Linked DNA regions of Salinivibrio kushneri. The protein of the gene in region 1 interacts with the protein of each later gene in a pairwise test. Links are inferred from orthologs where the notes say so. Each region holds a gene or a part of one and is shown on either strand. Other genes may lie near its edges. The genes, in order: hflC and ftsH.

Region 1 (5,143 bases):
CTTCGTTTCGACAAAATGATCGACGCGGGGTTTGAAAAAGAGGTACGGACGTTATACGAACGAGACGATCTGCATGTCGATCTGCCCTCGATTCGTTGTGTCGGCTACCGCCAGATGTGGGATTATTTGGCCGGACGTTGCACCCATGATGAAGCCGTTTACCGTGGGATTTGCGCGACGCGCCAGTTAGCCAAGCGTCAGATAACCTGGCTAAGAGGCTGGGATAATGTGACTTGGCTTGATAGCGACACACCGTCGCTGTCTTTACAAACGGTGACAAAAGCGTTGACAGCAGGGACGGAAACTTGATGTATACTGTCACTGACAAGGACGCTGCTTAACCGCGACAATTGACTACAATTACAAACAAATAAGGAAAAGAAATAATGGCTAAGGGGCAATCATTACAAGACCCATTCCTGAACGCGTTACGTCGTGAACGCATTCCTGTCTCCATTTACTTAGTAAATGGTATTAAGTTGCAAGGCCAAATTGAATCGTTTGATCAGTTCGTGATCCTGCTAAAAAATACGGTTAATCAAATGGTGTACAAGCACGCGATTTCAACCGTTGTGCCGGCACGTGCTGTAAGCCACCACAACAATAACCAAGGGGCTGGTGAGCGTCCACAGGGCGAGCGTCAGCAAGAAAAACCTGAGGAATAAAGCATTCTATTGCTAAGGAGTCTATCGCTTGTTTGACCGTTACGAGGCCGGTGAACAGGCTGTACTCGTTCATATAAACTTTACCCATGATGGCGAGTGGGATGATCTCAGCGAATTTCAAATGCTGGTGTCATCCTCGGGTGTCGATGCCTTGCAAGTTGTTGTCGGCAGCCGTCAGTCCCCTCATCCCAAATATTTTGTTGGAGAGGGCAAAGCCCAAGAAATAGCAGATACTGTGCAACAAGTCGGCGCGGACATTGTGATTTTTAATCACACCTTATCCGCGGCCCAAGAGCGCAACCTAGAACAGCGATTTAAATGCCGAGTATTAGACCGAACCGGATTGATCCTCGATATTTTTGCCCAGCGTGCGCGTACGCATGAGGGTAAGTTACAAGTTGAGCTCGCACAGTTACGCCACTTATCTACCCGGCTGGTGCGAGGCTGGACTCACCTTGAGCGTCAAAAAGGCGGGATTGGCTTGCGTGGCCCGGGTGAAACACAGTTAGAAACAGACCGTCGCTTAGTGCGTGATCGGGTGAAAGCGATTTTAAAGCGACTGGATAAGGTTGCGAAGCAGCGTGAACAAGGGCGACGCGCTCGGGCACGGGCGGAAGTACCGACTGTGTCATTGGTGGGGTATACCAATGCGGGCAAATCAACCTTGTTTAATCGGATCACCGAAGCGGGGGTATATTCGGCCGATCAGCTGTTTGCCACCTTGGATCCGACCTTACGCCGTATTGAAGTGGACGATGTGGGTACCGCGATATTGGCGGATACCGTCGGCTTTATTCGTCACTTACCGCATGACTTGGTCGCGGCATTTAAAGCAACGCTTCAAGAAACCCAAGAAGCGAGCTTGCTACTACACGTGGTCGATGCCAGTGATGAACGCTTTGGTGAAAACATTGAAGCGGTCAACAGTGTGTTAGATGAAATCGATGCGGCAGATGTGCCTCATCTTATCATTATGAACAAAATAGATAGTCTGGATCAGGCTGAACCTCGTATTGAACGGGACGAAGAGGGCGTTCCGAGAGCAGTATGGGTGTCAGCGTTGTCTGGTCAAGGTATCGCGCTCATATTTGAAGCCCTTACTGAGCGTTTATCTGGCACCATGGTGCGGCATCAATTACGGCTGCCACCTAGTATGGCTGGGCGAATGCAAAGTAAATTTCACCAGATGCGATGCGTTATCAGTGAAGAATACCAAGATGATGGGCATCTGTTAGTCGATGTCAGGCTGCCACAAACGGACTGGTATCGGTTAGAAAAAAGAGAAGGCAACCAACTCGGCGACTTTATCGTCAGTGATTAGGCTGCTAGAGTAAAAAATTATCGTCAGATCAATTTGATGGAGTGCGCGAATGGCGTGGAATGAGCCAGGAAACAATGGCGGTCCCGACAAAGACCCCTGGGGGAATCGTGGAGGCCGTAATCAAGGGCCACCGGATCTTGATGAATTGTTTAACAAACTAAGCCGCAAACTGGGTGGCTTAGGTGGCCGCAAAGGTAAAGGACCATCGTTCGGCGGTGGCATGGCAGGGCTAGGCGTTCTCGCGCTGGTAGGTATCATTGTCTGGGGTATTTCCGGGTTCTATACCATCGGGGAAGCTCAGCGTGGTGTGGTTCTGCGGTTTGGTCAGTATGATCGTATCGTTCAACCGGGCCTTAACTGGAAGCCAACCTTTGTGGATACGGTAAGCACGGTAGATGTGGAGTCGATTCGTTCGCTCAACAGCTCTGGCCTGATGCTGACTAAAGATGAAAACGTCGTCAATGTAGAGATGGACGTTCAGTACCGCGTGATGGATCCACAGCAATATCTTTATAGCGTGACCAATGCAGATGACAGCTTGCGTCAAGCAACCGATTCAGCATTGCGTGCGGTCGTCGGTGACTCTTTGATGGATGACATCATCACCCGTGGCCGTCAAGAAGTGCGTGAGCGCACTCAGGTTGAGCTGAACGAAATCATCGACAAGTACGACATGGGCTTGCTGGTGGTTGACGTCAACTTCCAATATGCACGTCCACCAGAGCAAGTAAAAGACGCCTTTGATGATGCGATTGCAGCGCGAGAGGATGAGGCCCGCTTTATCCGTGAAGCCGAAGCGTATCGTAATGATGTGTTGCCGAAAGCAACGGGTCGTGCTGAAACGCTGAAAAAAGCGGCATTGGGTTACAAAGAGCGTACCGTTAACGAAGCAGAGGGTGAAGTCTCTCAATTTGAGAAACTCTTGCCTGAGTATCGTGATGCACCCCGTGTGACGCGTAACCGGCTATACATCCAGACCATGGAAGAAGTGTACAGCAATACGAGTAAGGTGATGGTGGATTCGCAAAGCGGAAACAGCAACCTGATGTATCTCCCACTGGATAAGCTAATGGGAGGCGCAGCCGTTGGCGCTAACCAGCGTAAAGAAACGTCGAGCAGCCAATATGGTATTGAGCTTGAGCAAAGCTCACAGCCTCAACAGCAAGAGTCGGCGCCGCGTTCTGGTTCATCACGAGAAGGGAGATACTAAGCATGCGTAAGATGATGATCCCAGTTGTCGTCCTAGCGGCAGTGGTCTTTTTGATGTCGATCTTCGTGGTGAGTGAAGGTGAGCGTAGCATTGTGATCCGCTTTGGACGTGTGCTTAAAGCGGATAACGATGTGGCGAAAATCTATCAGCCCGGTCTGCACTTCAAGCTGCCGTTGTTTGATCGCGTTAAGACGTTGGATGCCCGCATTCAAACGATGGATGACCGCGCTGACCGCTTTGTTACCGCTGAGAAAAAAGACGTTATTATCGACTCGTACGTCAAATGGCGTATTAAAGACTTTGGCCAGTACTATCTGTCCACGGGGGGCGGTAATAAACTGACGGCTGAATCTCTGTTGCAACGTCGTGTCGCTGATGGGCTGCGTGCCGAAATTGGTAACAAGACCATCAAAGAGATTGTGTCTGAAAAGCGTGATCAAGTGATGAAAAGTGTCCTTGAGCGTGCGGCCAGCGAGGGCTCGCGTGATTTGGGGATTGAGTTAATTGATTTACGTATCAAGCGTATCAACTTGCCGAGCGAAATCAGTGAGTCGATTTATGCGCGTATGCGCGCTGAGCGTGAGGCCGTAGCCCGTCGCCATCGTGCACAGGGTCGCGAGCAAGCGGAAATCATTCGTGCACAAGCTGAGCTCGAAGTGGCGACGATTCTGTCTAAGGCAGAGCGTCAAGCAAGGATCACCCGAGGTGAAGCGGATGCGGAAGTGGCGAAGCTGTTTGCCAGTGCTTTCAAGAAAGAGCCTGAATTTTATAGCTTTGTTCGCTCGCTACAAGCGTATCGCAAGAGCTTTAACAGCAAGAGTGATATGCTCGTCGTGGATCCGAAGAGTGATTTCTTCAAATACATGAAGCAACCTGAAGCGATAGAAAAGTAAATCGTTAAGTGAGCTATCTCGTTTGAAAGACAAGGCCCAGGCCTTGTCTTTTTTTATCTCGCAACGCCATGTTTATGTAGCTGGAGGTCATTATGGATAGCGTGTGGGGCGCGTTAGCACTGGTGTTAGTGGTAGAGGGGTTAGGGCCGATGTTATTGCCCAAACAGTGGCGACAAATGGTCATGGCTTTAGGTGAGCAGTCTGACACGCAGTTGCGGCGTATTGGTGGCTGCTTAGTGGTGATTGGGAGTGTGCTGGCTTACCAATTTTTAGCTTAACACTCCGCAACCTAGCACCGAGCAGGTGAGTGAAAATGTCAATACGGTTAAAAAATGACTGCAACCGAGTTTTTAAGGTGCTAGAATCCATTTTTAACTAGCTGCATATCGAAGAAGATGGGTAATAACGTAGTCGTTCTCGGCACCCAATGGGGTGACGAAGGTAAGGGAAAGATCGTTGATCTTTTGACTGAAGATGCAAAATACGTGGTTCGCTACCAAGGCGGTCACAACGCAGGTCATACTCTTGTCATTGACGGTGAAAAGACCGTCCTACACTTGATTCCTTCTGGTATCCTCCGCAACAACGTTAAATGTATTATCGGCAACGGTGTGGTGCTATCTCCAGACGCTTTGCTGAAAGAAATGGGTGAGCTAGAAGCACGTGGTGTGCCTGTGCGTGAGCGCCTATTCCTGTCAGAAGCGTGTCCTCTGATCCTGCCTTATCACATCGCACTAGATGCGGCACGTGAGCAAGCACGCGGTAAGAAAGCTATCGGTACCACGGGGCGTGGTATTGGTCCTGCGTACGAAGACAAGGTAGCACGTCGTGGCCTACGCGTTGGCGACTTGTTTGACAAAGAAGCCTTTGCTGAAAAGCTCAAAGAAGTGATGGAGTTCCACAACTTCCAGCTTGAGCATTTCTACAAAACCGAGCCAGTCAGCTACGAAGAGACCTTGGCGAAAGTCATGGAGCAAGCGGACATCCTCACCGGTATGGTGATGGACGTGACCCAAGAGCTGGATGATGCCCGCAAACGTGGTGACAAAATCAT
Region 2 (16,304 bases), 240 kb from region 1 along the record:
TTCTGGGCGAAACTGCTTAATGTGCGTGATGCGGTGAACAAGACCTTGGAGCAAGCACGTAACGAAAAAGTCATTGGCGGCTCGTTAGAAGCGGAAGTCACGCTCTATGCACCTGCTGATTTTGCCGAGAAGCTGCGCTTGATGGGTGATGAGCTTCGCTTTGTATTGCTGACCTCGAAAGCGACCGTGGTTGCCGGTGACGCGCCAGCGTCTGCCACGCAGACGGAGCTTGACGGTTTAGCCGTGGAAGTGGCGGCATCGAGTGCGGCTAAATGTGAGCGCTGTTGGCACCATGTTGCTGACGTCGGCACCATTGCAGGTCATGAAGAGATCTGTGGCCGCTGTGTGACCAATATTGCAGGAGAAGGCGAAAGCCGCCAATTTGCGTGATGCAGACTCTTTCCCTCTCGCAATCAGGTTGGCGCTGGCTTTGGCTGGCGCCGCTGGTCTTTGCACTTGATATCGGCAGTAAATGGCTAGTGATGCAAACCATGGAATATGGGTTTGCTCACCGCATCGAAGTATTGCCTTTCTTTAACCTAACGTATGTGCACAACCATGGCGCGGCGTTTAGTTTTTTAAGTGATGCGGGTGGCTGGCAACGCTGGCTGTTCAGTGTCATTGCGCTGGGTGTCAGCGGGCTATTGGCGTATTGGATGCGGCATACCCCGGCCAATAAACGCATGATCAATATCGCTTATGCCATGATCATTGGCGGGGCGCTAGGCAACCTGTTCGATCGCCTTGTTCATGGCTATGTGATTGACTTTCTTGATTTTTACCTCGGTAATTCGCACTGGCCAGCGTTTAACCTCGCCGACTCGGCGATTTGCGTGGGAGCGGCATTAATCATCTTGGATAGTTTTCGTCAAGGCCAGTCATCGACTAAACAAGGATGATGCGTATCTATCCCCATTACCGCGACGTTCTAAAAGGATGAATCATGACAGCAATCACAGCATCTAGTGAAGTCATTATGCACTTTACCATCAAACTAGAAGATGGTTCGGTCGCCGACACCACCCATAATGCCGGCAAACCGGCGAAGCTGGTCATGGGCGATGGCAGCTTGACGGAAAACTTTGAAACGTGCCTTCTTGGTTTAAAAGAAGGGGAGTCGAGCAGCTTCACCTTAGCGCCAGAGGACGCATTCGGCCAACCTAACCCGGATAACATCCATCACATGGATCGCCGCCACTTTGGCGGAGAAACGCCGGCAGAGGAAGGGGCGATCATCGCCTTTAGTGGGCCTCAAGGACAGGAGATCCCAGGGATCATTACCGCAGTCACTGGGGATTCTGTTACGGTTGATTTTAATCACCCACTGGCTGGGAAAACCGTCATTTTTGACGTTGAAATTATAAGTGTGCAATAAAGGCGGACACATGAAGATCTTACTTGCCAATCCCCGTGGCTTTTGCGCAGGGGTTGACCGTGCCATCAGTATTGTTGAGCGAGCGCTGGAAATCTACCAACCTCCCATTTATGTCCGTCATGAAGTGGTACACAACCGCTTTGTGGTGGAAGGCTTAAAACAGCGCGGGGCGATTTTTGTTGAGCAGATCAGCGAAGTCCCCGATGACAATATTGTGATTTTCTCCGCCCACGGCGTGTCTCAGGCCGTGCGCAATGAGGCCAAGTCGCGTCAGTTAACCGTGTTTGACGCTACGTGTCCGCTGGTAACTAAAGTGCATATGGAAGTGGCCCGCGCCAGCCGTAAGAACATGGAAGTGGTACTGATTGGTCACGCTGGTCACCCAGAAGTGGAAGGCACCATGGGACAATACGCCAGTGAAACCGGTGGGATGTATTTGGTCGAAACCCCAGAGGATGTGTATACCTTGGAGGTGAACGACCCCGATAACCTGCATTATGTCAGTCAAACCACCCTGTCGGTCGACGAAACGGCGGATGTGATTGATACTCTGCGTAAGGTGTTTCCTAACATCCAAGGACCACGCAAAGACGACATTTGTTATGCCACCCAGAACCGCCAAGACGCAGTGCGCGATTTAGCGCAAAGCTGTGATGTGATGGTGGTGGTTGGCTCAAAAAACAGCTCCAACTCAAACCGTCTGCGCGAGCTGTCCGAAAAACTGGGGACGCCAGGTTATTTAACTGACACGGCAGAAGATATTGATCCGGCCTGGTTTGAAGGCAAGCAGACGGTTGGGATCACGGCCGGCGCCTCGGCGCCAGAAGAGCTAGTGGATCAAATTATCGAGCGGATCAAGCAGCTGGGTGCGACACATGTTGATAACCTTGCTGGGCGTGAAGAAAACATGTTTTTTGAAGTACCTAAAGAGCTACAAATTCGTGAAGTCACCTAGAGTAATGGTCAATAAAGATAGGGGAGCGAACGCTTCCCTTTTTTTCGCCAATATACAAGTGTCAAGGAACGCGCTAGAGTGATTGGCTACCAAGAAGGAGCCAGTATACTGGCAGAGTGACAAAGGGGAAAATCATGGTACGTATTGCCATAGCCGGTGCGGCCGGACGCATGGGGCGCAACCTCATTCAAGCGGTTTCACAGTATCCAGACGCCGTGTTAGGAGCGGCGAGCGAAAGGCCTGAATCTAGCTTAGTTGGTACCGATGCAGGCGAGTTGGCAGGGATCGGCCGTTTGGGAGTGAATGTGGTGGACGATTTGCGTAAAGTCAGTGACGACTTTGATGTGGTGATTGATTTTACTGCTCCCGCTGCAACCTTGGCTAATTTAACGCTGTGCCAAGAAGCCGGTAAGCAACTGGTCATCGGCACCACAGGCTTTGATGAGGCGCAAAAACAAACCATTGAAAAGGCTGCAGTCTCAACAGCCATGGTGATGGCACCCAACTACAGTGTTGGTGTGAATCTTGTCTTCAAGTTACTTGAGCAGGCGGCGAAAGTGATGGGAGACGAGTGCGACATTGAAATTGTTGAAGCGCACCATCGCCATAAAGTGGACGCACCATCAGGTACTGCATTAGGTATGGGTGAAGCGATCGCCGGTGCGATGGGGAACCAGCTTAGTGATGTGGCGGTTTATGCCCGTGAGGGGATCACTGGCGAGCGGAGTAAAGACGAGATTGGCTTTGCGACCATTCGAGCTGGGGACATTGTCGGCGAACACACAGCGATGTTTGCCGATATTGGCGAGCGTGTAGAAATCACCCACAAGGCCTCTAACCGTAATACCTTTGCTAAAGGGGCGGTACGTGCCGCGGTATGGCTCAATCAGCATCAACGCGGTTTATACACGATGCAAGATGTCCTCAATCTTAAATAATTATTCATCGCGCTTCGGCGCGATGTTTTTTTATCCTCTCTTGTTTGCTTTTCCACATGTGCTTTTCATTCCCTTATTTCTTGTTCTTTACACGCCTCTCGTGAGCTTTAAGCGACAAAGTTGCTTTCATCAGTATTTAGTCATGCAAGGTAAACGTTTGCGAGATTGATTTTATTTTAAAGAGAGAAAAAACGAGCAATAAAAAAATCCTAATGCGTCACTTGGATGCTTTTTGCCCGCAAATCGTGGTTTAAGTTTGTTTTTATGGTGCTTTGATGGTGCTTTGTTAGTGAGTGACTAATAAAATAAAGAAAAATGTTGTGCTTCGATTGACAGGTAGCCGATGCATCCATAGAATGCGCGCAATTTGTCAAAATTCAGCTTGACGCGGGTTTTGATCTTAGATGGAATACGTGAATGCAACGTTAGTCGTAAAAAGTGCATTTCTATATAACTGGAGGTTGTCTTGAGCAAGTCTGCGCTCTTAGTCCTAGAAGATGGGACAGTGTTCCACGGTACCCCGATCGGCGCTGATGGCACCGCGGTGGGAGAAGTGGTTTTCAATACCTCGATGACGGGGTATCAAGAAATACTAACCGACCCCTCTTATTCCCGTCAGATCGTGACACTCACCTATCCCCACATTGGCAACACCGGCACCAACACCGAAGACGAAGAATCTAGCCAAGTCCACGCCCAAGGCCTCGTCATTCGTGATCTCCCCCTGTTAGCCAGCAACTTCCGCAATCAACAATCCCTTTCTGATTACCTCAAACATCACAACATTCTCGGCATTGCCGATATTGATACGCGCAAACTTACGCGATTATTGCGTGAAAAGGGTGCTCAGAATGGCTGTATTGTGGCTGGTGATAGTGTGGATGAGGCATTGGCTCTGGCGAAAGCGCAGGACTTTCCTGGCTTGAAGGGAATGGATCTCGCCAAAGAAGTGACCACCAAAGAAAGCTACAGCTGGACACAAGGCTCTTGGCAGCTTCATCAAGGCTTGCCTGACGCTACACCAGAGAGCGAGTTGCCCTATCACGTGGTGGCCTATGACTTTGGTGCTAAACGCAATATTTTGCGCATGTTAGTTGACCGTGGCTGTCGCTTGACCGTGGTGCCGGCGACGACACCGGCTGATGAGGTGTTGGCGATGAACCCGGATGGTGTTTTCTTATCTAATGGCCCCGGCGACCCAGCACCATGTGATTATGCCATTGAGGCAACACAAGCGTTTTTAGAAGAAGGCGTGCCTGTCTTTGGTATTTGCCTGGGTCATCAGATATTGGCACTGGCGAGCGGCGCGAAGACAGTAAAAATGAAGTTTGGCCACCATGGCGCTAACCATCCAGTGAAAGACATAGACCGTGGCGTGGTGATGATCACCAGCCAGAACCATGGCTTTGCCGCCGATAAAGACAGCCTGCCAGAAACGCTGCGCGCGACCCATGTGTCTTTATTTGATGGAAGTTTGCAAGGTATTCATCGCACCGACAAGCCCGCATTTAGCTTCCAAGGGCACCCCGAGGCAAGCCCAGGGCCGCATGATGCTGCCCCTCTTTTTGATCACTTTATCGATCTTATCAAACAACATCGCGCCTAATCGGAGTCGTTGAGCATGCCAAAACGCACAGACATAAAAAGCATTCTTATCTTGGGTGCAGGCCCTATCATCATTGGCCAAGCCTGCGAATTTGACTACTCAGGGGCGCAAGCGTGTAAAGCCCTGCGCGAAGAGGGTTATCGTGTCATTCTAGTGAACTCCAATCCAGCCACTATCATGACCGATCCAGAGATGGCCGATGCCACTTACATTGAACCTATTCAGTGGCAAGTGGTGAAACACATTATCGAGAAAGAGCGTCCGGATGCTGTGCTGCCGACCATGGGTGGCCAGACAGGTTTGAACTGCGCTCTGGATCTTGAGCGTCATGGCGTGTTAGCCGAGTTTGGCGTGGAAATGATTGGCGCCACGGCTGATGCGATTGATAAAGCCGAGGACCGTCATCGCTTTGATGAGGCGATGCAAAGCATCGGTTTGGATTGTCCGCGTGCGGGCATCGCCCACAGCATGGATGAAGCGCACAAGGTGCTCGACGAAGTGGGCTTTCCTTGTATTATCCGCCCCTCCTTTACCATGGGCGGCACTGGCGGGGGCATTGCCTACAACCAAGAAGAGTTTAAAGAGATTTGCGAGCGAGGGCTCGATTTATCTCCCACCAATGAGTTGCTCATCGATGAGTCACTCATTGGCTGGAAAGAGTACGAAATGGAAGTGGTGCGGGATAAAAATGATAACTGCATCATTGTCTGCTCGATTGAAAACTTCGACGCCATGGGGGTTCACACGGGTGACTCTATCACGGTCGCACCGGCACAGACCCTGACCGACAAAGAATACCAATTGATGCGTAATGCATCACTGGCGGTGCTGCGCGAAATTGGCGTTGAAACCGGCGGTTCGAACGTACAATTTGGTATTAACCCCAAAAATGGCCGTATGGTGATCATCGAGATGAACCCACGCGTGTCACGCTCTTCTGCGCTCGCGTCAAAAGCAACCGGCTTCCCGATTGCCAAAGTGGCGGCCAAACTGGCGGTGGGTTTTACCCTTGATGAGCTGATGAACGATATTACCGGTGGTGCCACGCCAGCGTCATTCGAGCCGACCATTGATTATGTCGTGACTAAAATCCCACGCTTTAACTTTGAAAAATTTGCCGGTGCCAACGACCGCTTAACCACCCAGATGAAGTCAGTGGGTGAGGTGATGGCGATTGGACGTAACCAGCAAGAATCATTGCAAAAAGCACTGCGCGGCCTAGAAGTCGGGGCGGCGGGCTTTGACGAAATGGTGAACCTGGATGACGATACGGCATTGACCAAAATCCGTCATGAACTCAAAGAGCCAGGCGCAGAGCGGATTTGGTACATTGCCGATGCTTTCCGCGCAGGGATGTCGGTTGATGGGGTGTTTAACCTGACCAATATCGATCGTTGGTTCTTGGTGCAAATCGAAGACATCGTCAAGCATGAGCAGCAAGTGCGTGAGCAGGGCTTCGCAGGGCTTAATAAAGCCGCATTGCGTCAGTTAAAGCGCAAAGGCTTTTCCGATGCGCGTTTGGCCGCCTTGTTGGGCGTATCAGAAATTGAAGTGCGCAAGCTGCGTGACAAATTTCAGATTCATCCTGTCTATAAGCGTGTCGATACCTGTGCTGCTGAGTTCTCGTCTGATACGGCCTATATGTATTCCACCTATGATGAAGAGTGTGAGTCACAGCCGACAGATAAGAAGAAAATCATGGTTATTGGCGGTGGCCCAAACCGAATTGGGCAAGGGATCGAGTTCGATTACTGCTGTGTCCACGCGTCATTGGCCCTGCGTGAGGACGGTTTCGAAACCATCATGGTTAACTGTAACCCAGAAACCGTTTCTACCGACTATGACACCTCAGACCGCCTCTATTTTGAGCCGATCACCTTGGAAGACGTACTCGCCATTGTGAACGTTGAAAAACCAGAAGGCGTGATTGTTCAGTACGGCGGACAAACACCACTTAAGCTGGCACGTGACTTAGAGGCCGCTGGCGTGCCGATTATCGGAACCAGCCCTGACGCGATTGACCGCGCCGAAGATCGTGAGCGCTTCCAAGATGCAGTGCAGCGCCTTGGCCTTAAGCAGCCTGCTAACGCGACAGTCACCGCACTGGAGCAAGCGGTGGAGAAAGCCAAAGAAATTGGTTATCCGTTGGTGGTGCGTCCGTCTTACGTACTGGGCGGACGGGCGATGGAAATTGTCTATGATGAAACCGACCTGCGCCGCTACTTCAACGAGGCGGTGAGTGTGTCGCATGAGTCGCCAGTCCTGCTGGACCACTTCTTGGATGATGCGACGGAAGTGGATATCGATGCGGTGTGCGATGGTGAAACGGCCGTGATTGGCGGCATTATGGAGCATATCGAGCAAGCTGGCGTGCACTCCGGTGACTCTGCCTGCTCGTTGCCCGCGTATACGTTAAGTGACGATATCCAAGATCGCATGCGTGAACAGGTGCGCAAGCTGGCGTTGGAGTTAGGCGTGAACGGGTTGGTCAACACCCAGTTTGCGGTGAAGGATGATGAAATCTACCTGATTGAGGTTAACCCTCGCGCCGCTCGAACGGTGCCATTTGTCTCTAAAGCGACGGGTGTCCCGCTGGCGAAAATCGCCGCGCGCGTCATGGCTGGCCGCTCCTTGGCTGAGCAAGGGTTTGTTAAAGAGGTGATTCCGCCTTATTACTCGGTGAAAGAGGTCGTGCTACCGTTCAACAAATTCCCAGGGGTTGACCCGCTGCTGGGCCCTGAAATGCGCTCGACCGGTGAGGTGATGGGCGTGGGCGACACCTTTGCCGAAGCCTTTGCAAAAGCAGACCTCGCTTGCGGTAAAGCCTACAGTGAGGGCGGACGGGCCTTGTTATCGGTGCGCAATAATGACAAACAGCGCGTGGTGGATTTGGCAGCGAAGTTACTCAAGCTTGGTTTTGAGCTAGACGCTACCCACGGCACCGCGGTGATCCTTGGCGAAGCGGGCATCAATCCGCGTCTGGTCAATAAGGTGCACGAAGGGCGGCCACACATTCTTGATCGCATCAAAAATGGTGAGTACAGCTATATTGTCAACACCACGGAAGGACGCCAAGCGATTGAAGATTCGAAAGTCTTGCGCCGTGGCGCGCTCGCAGCCAAGGTGAATTATACCACTACGCTGAACGCCGCCTTCGCCACGTGCATGGCGTTAACGGCCGCCGACATGAGCAAGGTCAACCCTGTGCAATCTTTGCATGCACGGGTGCTGACTACGTCGTAGTGCTGTGACTTTAATAGCGTGATAGCAACGTATGATTAGCCCGCCATTTAGGCGGGCTTTTTTTATTCAGTGAGACTGTGCCAGTGTAGGCCGTAACTGACCGCGGATCAGCGCCATATAAAACTCACGCTCAAACTGAGTAATCGGCGAGGGAACATTTTCCGGCTGCGCGTCTTCCTCAGGATGATAATGACTGACAAGTTGCACCACGATATGCTGTTTTCCTGAATCATCTTCCAGAATCCCAGCTAGATTAAAGCTGCCATACAGCGAGCCACTTTTGGCCTTTAATCGCCCTTTTATGGGAGCATGACGAATGCTCTGGCGATACTTGAGGGTCCCATCTATGCCGGCAGTAGGGAGCATTTGAGCCATGCCGAGTGCTGGGTGAGTGGTGATGTAATGCATCACTTCCGCCAGTTGGCGGGCGCTGAGACGATTATTACGAGACAGCCCTGACCCATCGACCAGTACGGCCTGTGATAGGTCAATCCCAGCCTCCTGCAATATCGCTTTCACCGCCGCGACGCCATTGCGATAAGAGCCAGGCTGCTGAAAGTAGCGGCGCCCTAAGGCTTTGAGAAGATTGTCGGCAATGAGGTTGTCAGAGTCGCGCAGCATCGTGGTTAGCAGGGAGGTAAGGGGCGCTGACTGGTGACGAGCCAACTCGCGTGACTGGCTGGGTGCTCGCGCCACTCGGATATCGCCTTTCACGCGCACATTTAGGCGCGCGAGCTCATCGGCCACAATGGCTTTGACGTAAGTCGAAGGGGTCTGTACGGCAAAGTTGAGTGGCAGCGGACGCTCCCGGTGCGGGAGGCAACCGGAAAAATAATACGTATTTTGCGGTGTCGCGGTGAGATCGAGACCGCAATGGCGGGTAGCTTGTTCGTCCTCGCTTACCGCTCGCGCTTGGTTCTCTACTGAAACGGGCTGGTGGTCAGGAACATGCACGCGTGTCAACGTGCTATCAGGCTGGCTATAAATCGCCCCTTGCACACAGTTGTGATTGAGGGTGATTGCCGTGGAAGGTGCACTGTAGCAGACCGCTAAAATGTCCCATGGCCAGCCTGGCGCACGGGTGCGACCCGCAAACGCATGACCATCCAGATAGAGGTTGTTAATGGTATCGAGGCCACGACGCGGTAATTGACTCAGCAGTTGACGAATATCTTTTCGAGTCAGTAAGGGGTCACCGTTAAAAATAAGGGCGATGTCATCACCGGTTTGCACCAATCGGGTGGAAAACCGGAAAGTGCTTGGTAAATAAAGTCGAGCGGCGAGTCCAGTGAGGAGTTTTTGTGTACTGGCCGGGGGCAGCAGCGCATCGGCTTGCTCACTGATCTGGGGCTGATTTTGCTGCGCATCACTCACCCATAGCGCGACTTGGCTGCCTTGAGGGAGTAACGGTGTCAGTTGTTCCAGTGTTAACGACGGCGCGGAGGCCGATGCAAACGGCACGAGGAAAATCGCCATGGGGGCGAGGCGGCGGAAAAGAGCGGACAGCATGGTAAAAGCCTTTTTGTTTGCGCATGCATGCCATCCTACCCTGTCTAGCCTTGAAGACAAGCCGTTCGGGGGTGACCAATGCATCAGTTGGGCTGGAGATGAAGCGGATAGTGGATGGGCGGCTTATGCTATCACCGGATCAGAGATGATTTTGCGCGAATTCTTGTTTACAATCTAAAAAAAGCGTTGAATTCCGCCGCGCCCAGATACTCTGTTTGGGCGTGGCTTTGTTTTGCCAAAATCCCTTTGCTGTGGATTGAAAGAGGTAATGTCATTTATGGATAAAGTGCCAATGACCGTACGCGGTGAGCAGCTGCTACGAGAAGAGCTGGACAAGTTGATCAAGCGTCGCCCTGAGATCTCCAACGCCATTGCAGAGGCGCGTGAACTCGGTGACTTAAAAGAAAACGCAGAATATCATGCGGCTCGTGAAGAGCAGGGCATTTGTGAGGCGCAAATCCGTGATATCGAATACAAGCTGTCGGTGGCACAGGTGATTGATGTCACTAAGATGCCGAATAATGGCAAAGTGATTTTTGGCGCGACGGTCACCTTGATTGATGTGAGCACTGACGAAGAAGTGACCTATCGAATCGTGGGTGATGACGAAGCCGACATCAAAGCGAATTTAATTTCGGTGAATTCTCCCATCGCGCGCGGTCTGATTGGTAAAGAAGAAGGCGAAGAAGTGAGCATCACCACCCCAGGTGGCGTCAAAGAGTTTGAAATTGATAGTGTCGATTACGTATAGGAAAGTGTTACTGAATGTAACTTTTCTCCGATGCTGACACAGTAAAAAGGCCGCAATGCGGCCTTTTTGTTATGCTACAGCACGTCGTTGATCACACACGTGATTATTTGCGTGGTAATTCAATTTTGCGCTCTTCGCTTTGGCGATAAATCACTAAGGTTTTACCGATTACCTGCACTTTTTCAGCGCCTGTTTCCCGAAGGATCGCGTCGACAATCAGGTTTTTGGTCTCACGGTCTTCCGAAGCGACTTTCACTTTAATCAGCTCGTGGTGATCAAGCGCAAGCTCAATTTCAGCGACCACGGCTTCAGTTAAACCGTTGGCGCCCATTAAGACGACAGGCTTAAGCGGGTGAGCCAGTCCTTTGAGATGCTGTTTTTGTTTGGTGCTGAGTTTCATGTTGGCTCGATTTCTATTTGCTAGGGGTTGAAAACATGCCATTCTAACGCCATCTCACCACAAACTGAAACAGTAGAAAGTGGGCGGATGGCAAGCACGTCGTCTGCTTGGTGAGAGCGAGTCTGTCTTTGAGAATAAGCTAACGCACGCAATTGTTTGAATTTTATATGAATGTAGTGCGATTGGTGGGCGTAGTAGGAACAACATGGCGAATAAAAAACACTCTGCCAGCTCAGGACGCTGGCTGAAAGAACACTTCGACGATAAATACGTTCATGAAGCGCAGAAAAAAGGGTATCGGTCTCGGGCCATTTTTAAGCTAGAAGAGATTCAGCAAAAAGATCGCATCTTAAAGCCGGGAATGACCGTGGTCGATCTGGGCGCTGCTCCTGGAGGTTGGTCGCAGTATGCAGCGACACAAGTCGGTGACGACGGGCAAGTGATTGCTTGCGATATCTTACCCATGGATCCCATGCCAGGTGTTAGCTTTCTTCAAGGGGATTTTCGCGAACAAGCGGTGCTCGACACCTTGCTCGAGCGCATTCAACCCAACCAAGTTGATGTGGTGATGTCTGACATGGCGCCAAATATGAGCGGCAATCAGGCGGCCGATCAACCCAAAGCGATGTATTTGGTCGAACTGGCATTAGAGATGTGCCGTGAAGTGCTGGGGCCGAAAGGCAGCTTCGTGGTAAAAGTTTTTCAGGGCGAAGGCTTTGATCAGTATTTGGCCGAGGTGCGTAAAATGTTTACAGCGGTCAAAATTCGAAAACCCGACTCATCCCGTGCAAGGTCGCGAGAAGTCTACATTGTGGCTACAGGTTATAAACTGTAGTACCCTTACATTTATCTATCTCAGTTATGCGAGGCTAACACCTTGAGTGACATGGCAAAAAACTTGATTCTGTGGCTGGTTATCGCCGTTGTCTTAATGTCTGTGTTCCAAAGCTTTGGACCAGGGGACAGCGCCGGTCGTCAAGTCGACTATACCTCTTTCGTACGCGAAATCGGCAACGATCAAATACAGGAAGTAAAATTTGACGATCGTGAGCTGAGTGTCACCCGACGTGACGGCTCACGCTATGTCACCTTTATGCCTGTGATGAATGATCCAAAGCTTTTGGATGATTTGCTTAACAAAAACGTGCGCGTGAAAGGGACGCCACCTGAAGAGCCAAGTATGTTGGCATCGATCTTCATTTCTTGGTTCCCAATGCTACTGCTTATCGGGGTGTGGATTTTCTTCATGCGCCAGATGCAAGGCGGTGGCGGCAAAGGCGCCATGTCGTTTGGTAAATCGAAAGCCAAAATGATGAGTGAGGAGCAGGTAAAAACTACTTTCACTGACGTAGCTGGCTGTGATGAAGCCAAAGAGGACGTGAAGGAGCTGGTGGATTACCTGCGTGATCCAAGCCGTTTCCAGAAGCTAGGGGGTAAAATCCCAACCGGCGTATTGATGGTCGGTCCTCCAGGTACAGGTAAAACCTTGCTGGCCAAAGCGATTGCCGGTGAAGCCAAAGTGCCATTCTTTACCATTTCCGGCTCTGATTTCGTGGAAATGTTCGTGGGTGTGGGTGCATCACGCGTCCGCGATATGTTCGAGCAAGCTAAAAAAGCCTCGCCGTGCATTATCTTTATTGATGAAATCGATGCTGTTGGTCGTCAACGTGGCGCTGGGCTTGGCGGAGGTCACGACGAGCGTGAGCAAACCTTGAACCAGATGTTGGTCGAAATGGATGGCTTTGAGGGCAACGAAGGCGTGATCGTCATTGCGGCGACTAACCGTCCAGACGTATTGGACCCTGCGCTATTGCGTCCTGGTCGCTTTGACCGTCAAGTGGTGGTGAGCTTGCCAGATGTGCGTGGCCGTGAGCATATTCTCAAAGTACACATGCGCAAAGTGCCGCTTGGTAATGATGTCGATGCGTCACTGATTGCGCGCGGTACACCAGGTTTCTCAGGGGCTGACTTGGCTAACCTTGTTAACGAAGCAGCATTGTTCTCTGCGCGTGGTAATAAACGTGTGGTGTCGATGGTCGAGTTTGAGCTTGCCAAAGACAAAATCATGATGGGCGCCGAGCGCCGTTCAATGGTGATGTCGGAAGAAACCAAAGAGTCAACCGCGTATCACGAAGCGGGTCACGCAATTGTTGGTCGCTTGGTGCCTGAGCATGATCCTGTGTACAAGGTCTCCATTATCCCGCGTGGACGTGCATTGGGTGTGACCATGTACTTGCCTGAGCAAGACAGGATCAGCATGTCGCGTCAGCACCTCGATTCGATGATTTCGAGCCTGTACGGTGGCCGCTTAGCGGAAGAGCTGATCTACGGCAAAGAGAAAGTCTCGACAGGGGCATCAAACGACATCGAGCGCGCGACCGATATTGCCCGCAAAATGGTGACGCAATGGGGCTTCTCAGAGAAACTCGGTCCACTGCTGTATGCGGAAGAAGAAGGCGAAGTCTTCCTTGGTCGCTCTGTGGCACAGACCAAGCACATCTCCGATGAGACTGCCCGACTCATTGACGCGGAAATCCGTGGCATCATTGACCGCAATTACGATCGCGCCAAGCAAATCTTGGAAGAAAACCTCGATATTATGCACGCGATGAAAGATGCGTTGATGAAGTACGAAACCATTGATGCGGCACAAATCGATGATTTAATGGCTCGCCGAGACGTGCGAGAGCCTGCAGGCTGGGAAGGTGGCGATGGTGGTTCATCTTCAGATGATACGCCGAGCAAACCGGATGCATCAAAAGCGAGCGAGTCTGACGAGCAATCTGACGACAAAAAACAAAAGCCGCTTGATTCAGAAAACCAATCTGAAGCATAAATGCCCATGAAAACAAACCCCGACACGTCGGGGTTTTTTTGATCGTGCTTGGAAAAACGCATGCAAATAACACACAATAACCTCACGCTTTCTCTGACCCGCCCTGTCATCATGGGGATCTTAAACGTCACGCCGGATTCCTTTTCCGATGGTGGCCAATTTCAGCACTGCGACAAAGCGGTCGAACGAGCGATGCAAATGCTCGCAGATGGCGCCACCATTCTCGATATTGGTGGCGAGTCGACGCGTCCAGGTGCGGCCGATGTCGATGAGCAAGACGAAATTAATCGTGTTGTTCCAGTCATTGAAGCGATTCGTGAGCAATCTGATTGTTGGATTTCAATTGATACCAGTAAAGCAGCCGTTATGCGTGCCGCAGTAAATGCGGGTGCCAACCTCATTAATGATGTGCGTGCATTACAAGAGCCTGGGGCGTTGGAAGCGGCAGCGGATCTGCAAGTGCCAGTGTGCATCATGCACATGCAAGGACAACCACGAACAATGCAATCAGCCCCTGACTACCAAGATGTCGTTGGAGAGGTGAAAGCGTTTTTAGCGGCACGTATCGATGCCTGCACTGACGCGGGGGTCCGTCGACAGAATATCATTCTGGATCCTGGCTTTGGGTTTGGTAAGACGTTAGCGCATAACTATCAGCTTCTTGCTGACCTCGATGCTTTTCATGACTTCGGATTACCTGTATTAGCAGGGATGTCACGTAAGTCAATGATTTATAAAATGTTAGATAAAACGCCGCAGGATATTCTGGGCGGTAGCGTTGCCTGTGCTACCTTAGCCGCGGCTAAAGGGGCACAGATTATTCGCGTCCACGATGTGAAAGAAACCGCTGATGCACTCAAAGTGGTTGCCATGACAGCGCGTGTAAAAAATGGATTAGGAGAAGAAAAATAATGACAGAGCGTAAGTATTTTGGCACCGATGGTGTGCGCGGCAAGGTGGGCGAATTCCCCATCACGCCTGAATTTATGCTGAAGCTTGGTTGGGCGGCTGGACGTGTGTTATCACAACAAGGCACACGTAAGGTACTGATTGGTAAAGATACGCGTATTTCTGGGTACATGTTAGAGTCAGCGCTTGAGTCGGGTCTGTCAGCGGCGGGACTGGAAGCGGCCTTTACTGGTCCCATGCCTACACCTGCGATTGCGTACTTAACCCAAACGTTCCGCGCGGAAGCCGGGATTGTCATTTCGGCGTCGCATAACCCGCATTACGATAACGGAATTAAATTCTTTTCCTCAGAAGGCACCAAACTGGCGGATGAGGTTGAATTAGCGATTGAAGCTGAGTTGGAAAAAACACTGACTTGTGTCGAGTCTGCTGAGTTAGGTAAAGCTAGCCGGATTAATGACGCGGCAGGGCGTTATATAGAGTTTTGTAAAGGTACCTTCCCGAGCGCCTTGAGCCTGAGTGGCTTAAAAATGGTGCTCGATTGTGCCCACGGTGCCACTTATCACATTGCACCTTCTGTGTTTCGTGAGCTGGGTGCGGAGGTGACCACCATTGGCTGTGCGCCCAACGGCACCAATATCAACGATGAGGTGGGAGCCACTGACGTTCGTGCGTTACAACAACAAGTCCTCGAGCAAAAAGCCGATTTAGGGGTAGCGTTTGATGGTGATGGCGACCGCGTCATCATGGTTGACCACCTTGGTAACAAAGTCGACGGTGACCAAATTGCGTATATTATTGCGCGAGAAAGCCTTCGTCGTGGTGAATTAAAGGGTGGCGTCGTGGGCACCTTGATGACCAACATGGGGATGGAGCTCGCACTTCAGTCTCTCGGCATTCCGTTTGCCCGCGCCAAAGTGGGCGACCGCTATGTGATGGAAATGCTGCAAGAGAAAGGGTGGCGGATCGGTGCAGAAAACTCGGGCCACGTGATCGTGCTAGATAAAGTCACGACTGGGGATGGCATTGTTGCCGCGTTACAAGTATTAGCCAGCATGGCAGCGACTGGCATGGATCTCAAAGCCTTGAGTGACGGGATGACCTTGTTGCCTCAGGTATTAGAGAACGTCCGTTTCAGTGGCTCAGTTGACCCGTTACAAAGCGAACCTGTGCTGGCAGCGAAAGCCAGTGTAGAGGAAAAGCTGAGCGAGCAAGGGCGTGTACTGTTACGTAAATCGGGCACGGAACCTTTAATCCGAGTGATGGTGGAAGGGCCTGAGGCCGATAATGTTCAGGCGTATGCGCTTGAAATCGCAGAAGCCGTGAAGGCGAATTGTTGATAAACCTCGAGCGGGTGGTTATAGATTGCGCAAACAGCGTCGAAATCAAGGTTTTTTGTAATTTTCTCTTGTTTCGTCACCGCGCTTTCGCTAGTATTCACCCGCTCCCAACGAAGGGGGCTGCGCTGGCTGAAAAGTAACACTGCCGGCTCAACAACCTGGAGCATAGGTGGAACCATGTACGAAATTCTACTTGTGATTTATCTGTTGGCCGCAATCGGTGTAATTGGCCTGGTTCTGGTTCAGCAAGGTAAAGGCGCAGATATGGGAGCCTCGTTCGGGGCTGGAGCATCAAATACAGTATTTGGCTCTGGCGGCTCTGGAAACTTTTTAACCCGAATGACAACCGGTTTTGCAATTGCATTCTTTGCGTTAAGTTTGGTGCTTGGTAACCTCACCGCGCACAAGCCTGAGGCAAAAGGCGGTTTTGAAGATTTAAGCG

What was found.
Region 2: the proteins of hflC (region 1) and ftsH interact in binary tests that used the Escherichia coli proteins (3 or more experiments, as listed by UniProt). The link is inferred for Salinivibrio kushneri from one-to-one orthologs.

Annotation. Positions count from the first base shown.
Region 1 is NZ_CP114588.1:2,529,194-2,534,336, reverse strand. Bases 2,297-5,143 are described here. They hold hflC (protease modulator HflC), read left to right. Parts: upstream 2,297-3,198; coding sequence 3,199-4,089; downstream 4,090-5,143. Other genes in these bases: N8M53_RS11600 (adenylosuccinate synthase), read left to right, coding at 4,485-5,143; N8M53_RS11605 (DUF2065 domain-containing protein), read left to right, coding at 4,182-4,367; hflK (FtsH protease activity modulator HflK), read left to right, coding at 2,297-3,196. In the rest of the region: tRNA (adenosine(37)-N6)-dimethylallyltransferase MiaA, read left to right, coding at 1-309; RNA chaperone Hfq, read left to right, coding at 387-665; ribosome rescue GTPase HflX, read left to right, coding at 694-1,986; more of hflK, read left to right, coding at 2,036-2,296.
Region 2 is NZ_CP114588.1:2,286,081-2,302,384, reverse strand. What follows is about bases 11,174-14,138. They hold ftsH (ATP-dependent zinc metalloprotease FtsH), read left to right. Parts: upstream 11,174-11,663; coding sequence 11,664-13,613; downstream 13,614-14,138. Other genes in these bases: folP (dihydropteroate synthase), read left to right, coding at 13,674-14,138; rlmE (23S rRNA (uridine(2552)-2'-O)-methyltransferase RlmE), read left to right, coding at 11,174-11,612. In the rest of the region: ileS (isoleucine--tRNA ligase), read left to right, coding at 1-390; lspA (signal peptidase II), read left to right, coding at 390-899; fkpB (FKBP-type peptidyl-prolyl cis-trans isomerase), read left to right, coding at 944-1,375; ispH (4-hydroxy-3-methylbut-2-enyl diphosphate reductase), read left to right, coding at 1,386-2,330; dapB (4-hydroxy-tetrahydrodipicolinate reductase), read left to right, coding at 2,465-3,268; carA (glutamine-hydrolyzing carbamoyl-phosphate synthase small subunit), read left to right, coding at 3,735-4,874; carB (carbamoyl-phosphate synthase large subunit), read left to right, coding at 4,890-8,117; dacB (D-alanyl-D-alanine carboxypeptidase/D-alanyl-D-alanine-endopeptidase), read right to left, coding at 8,184-9,626; transcription elongation factor GreA, read left to right, coding at 9,904-10,377; ribosome assembly RNA-binding protein YhbY, read right to left, coding at 10,481-10,777; more of rlmE, read left to right, coding at 10,983-11,173; more of folP, read left to right, coding at 14,139-14,525; glmM (phosphoglucosamine mutase), read left to right, coding at 14,525-15,862; preprotein translocase subunit SecG, read left to right, coding at 16,040-16,304. UniProt on the Escherichia coli protein: Acts as a processive, ATP-dependent zinc metallopeptidase for both cytoplasmic and membrane proteins. Plays a role in the quality control of integral membrane proteins.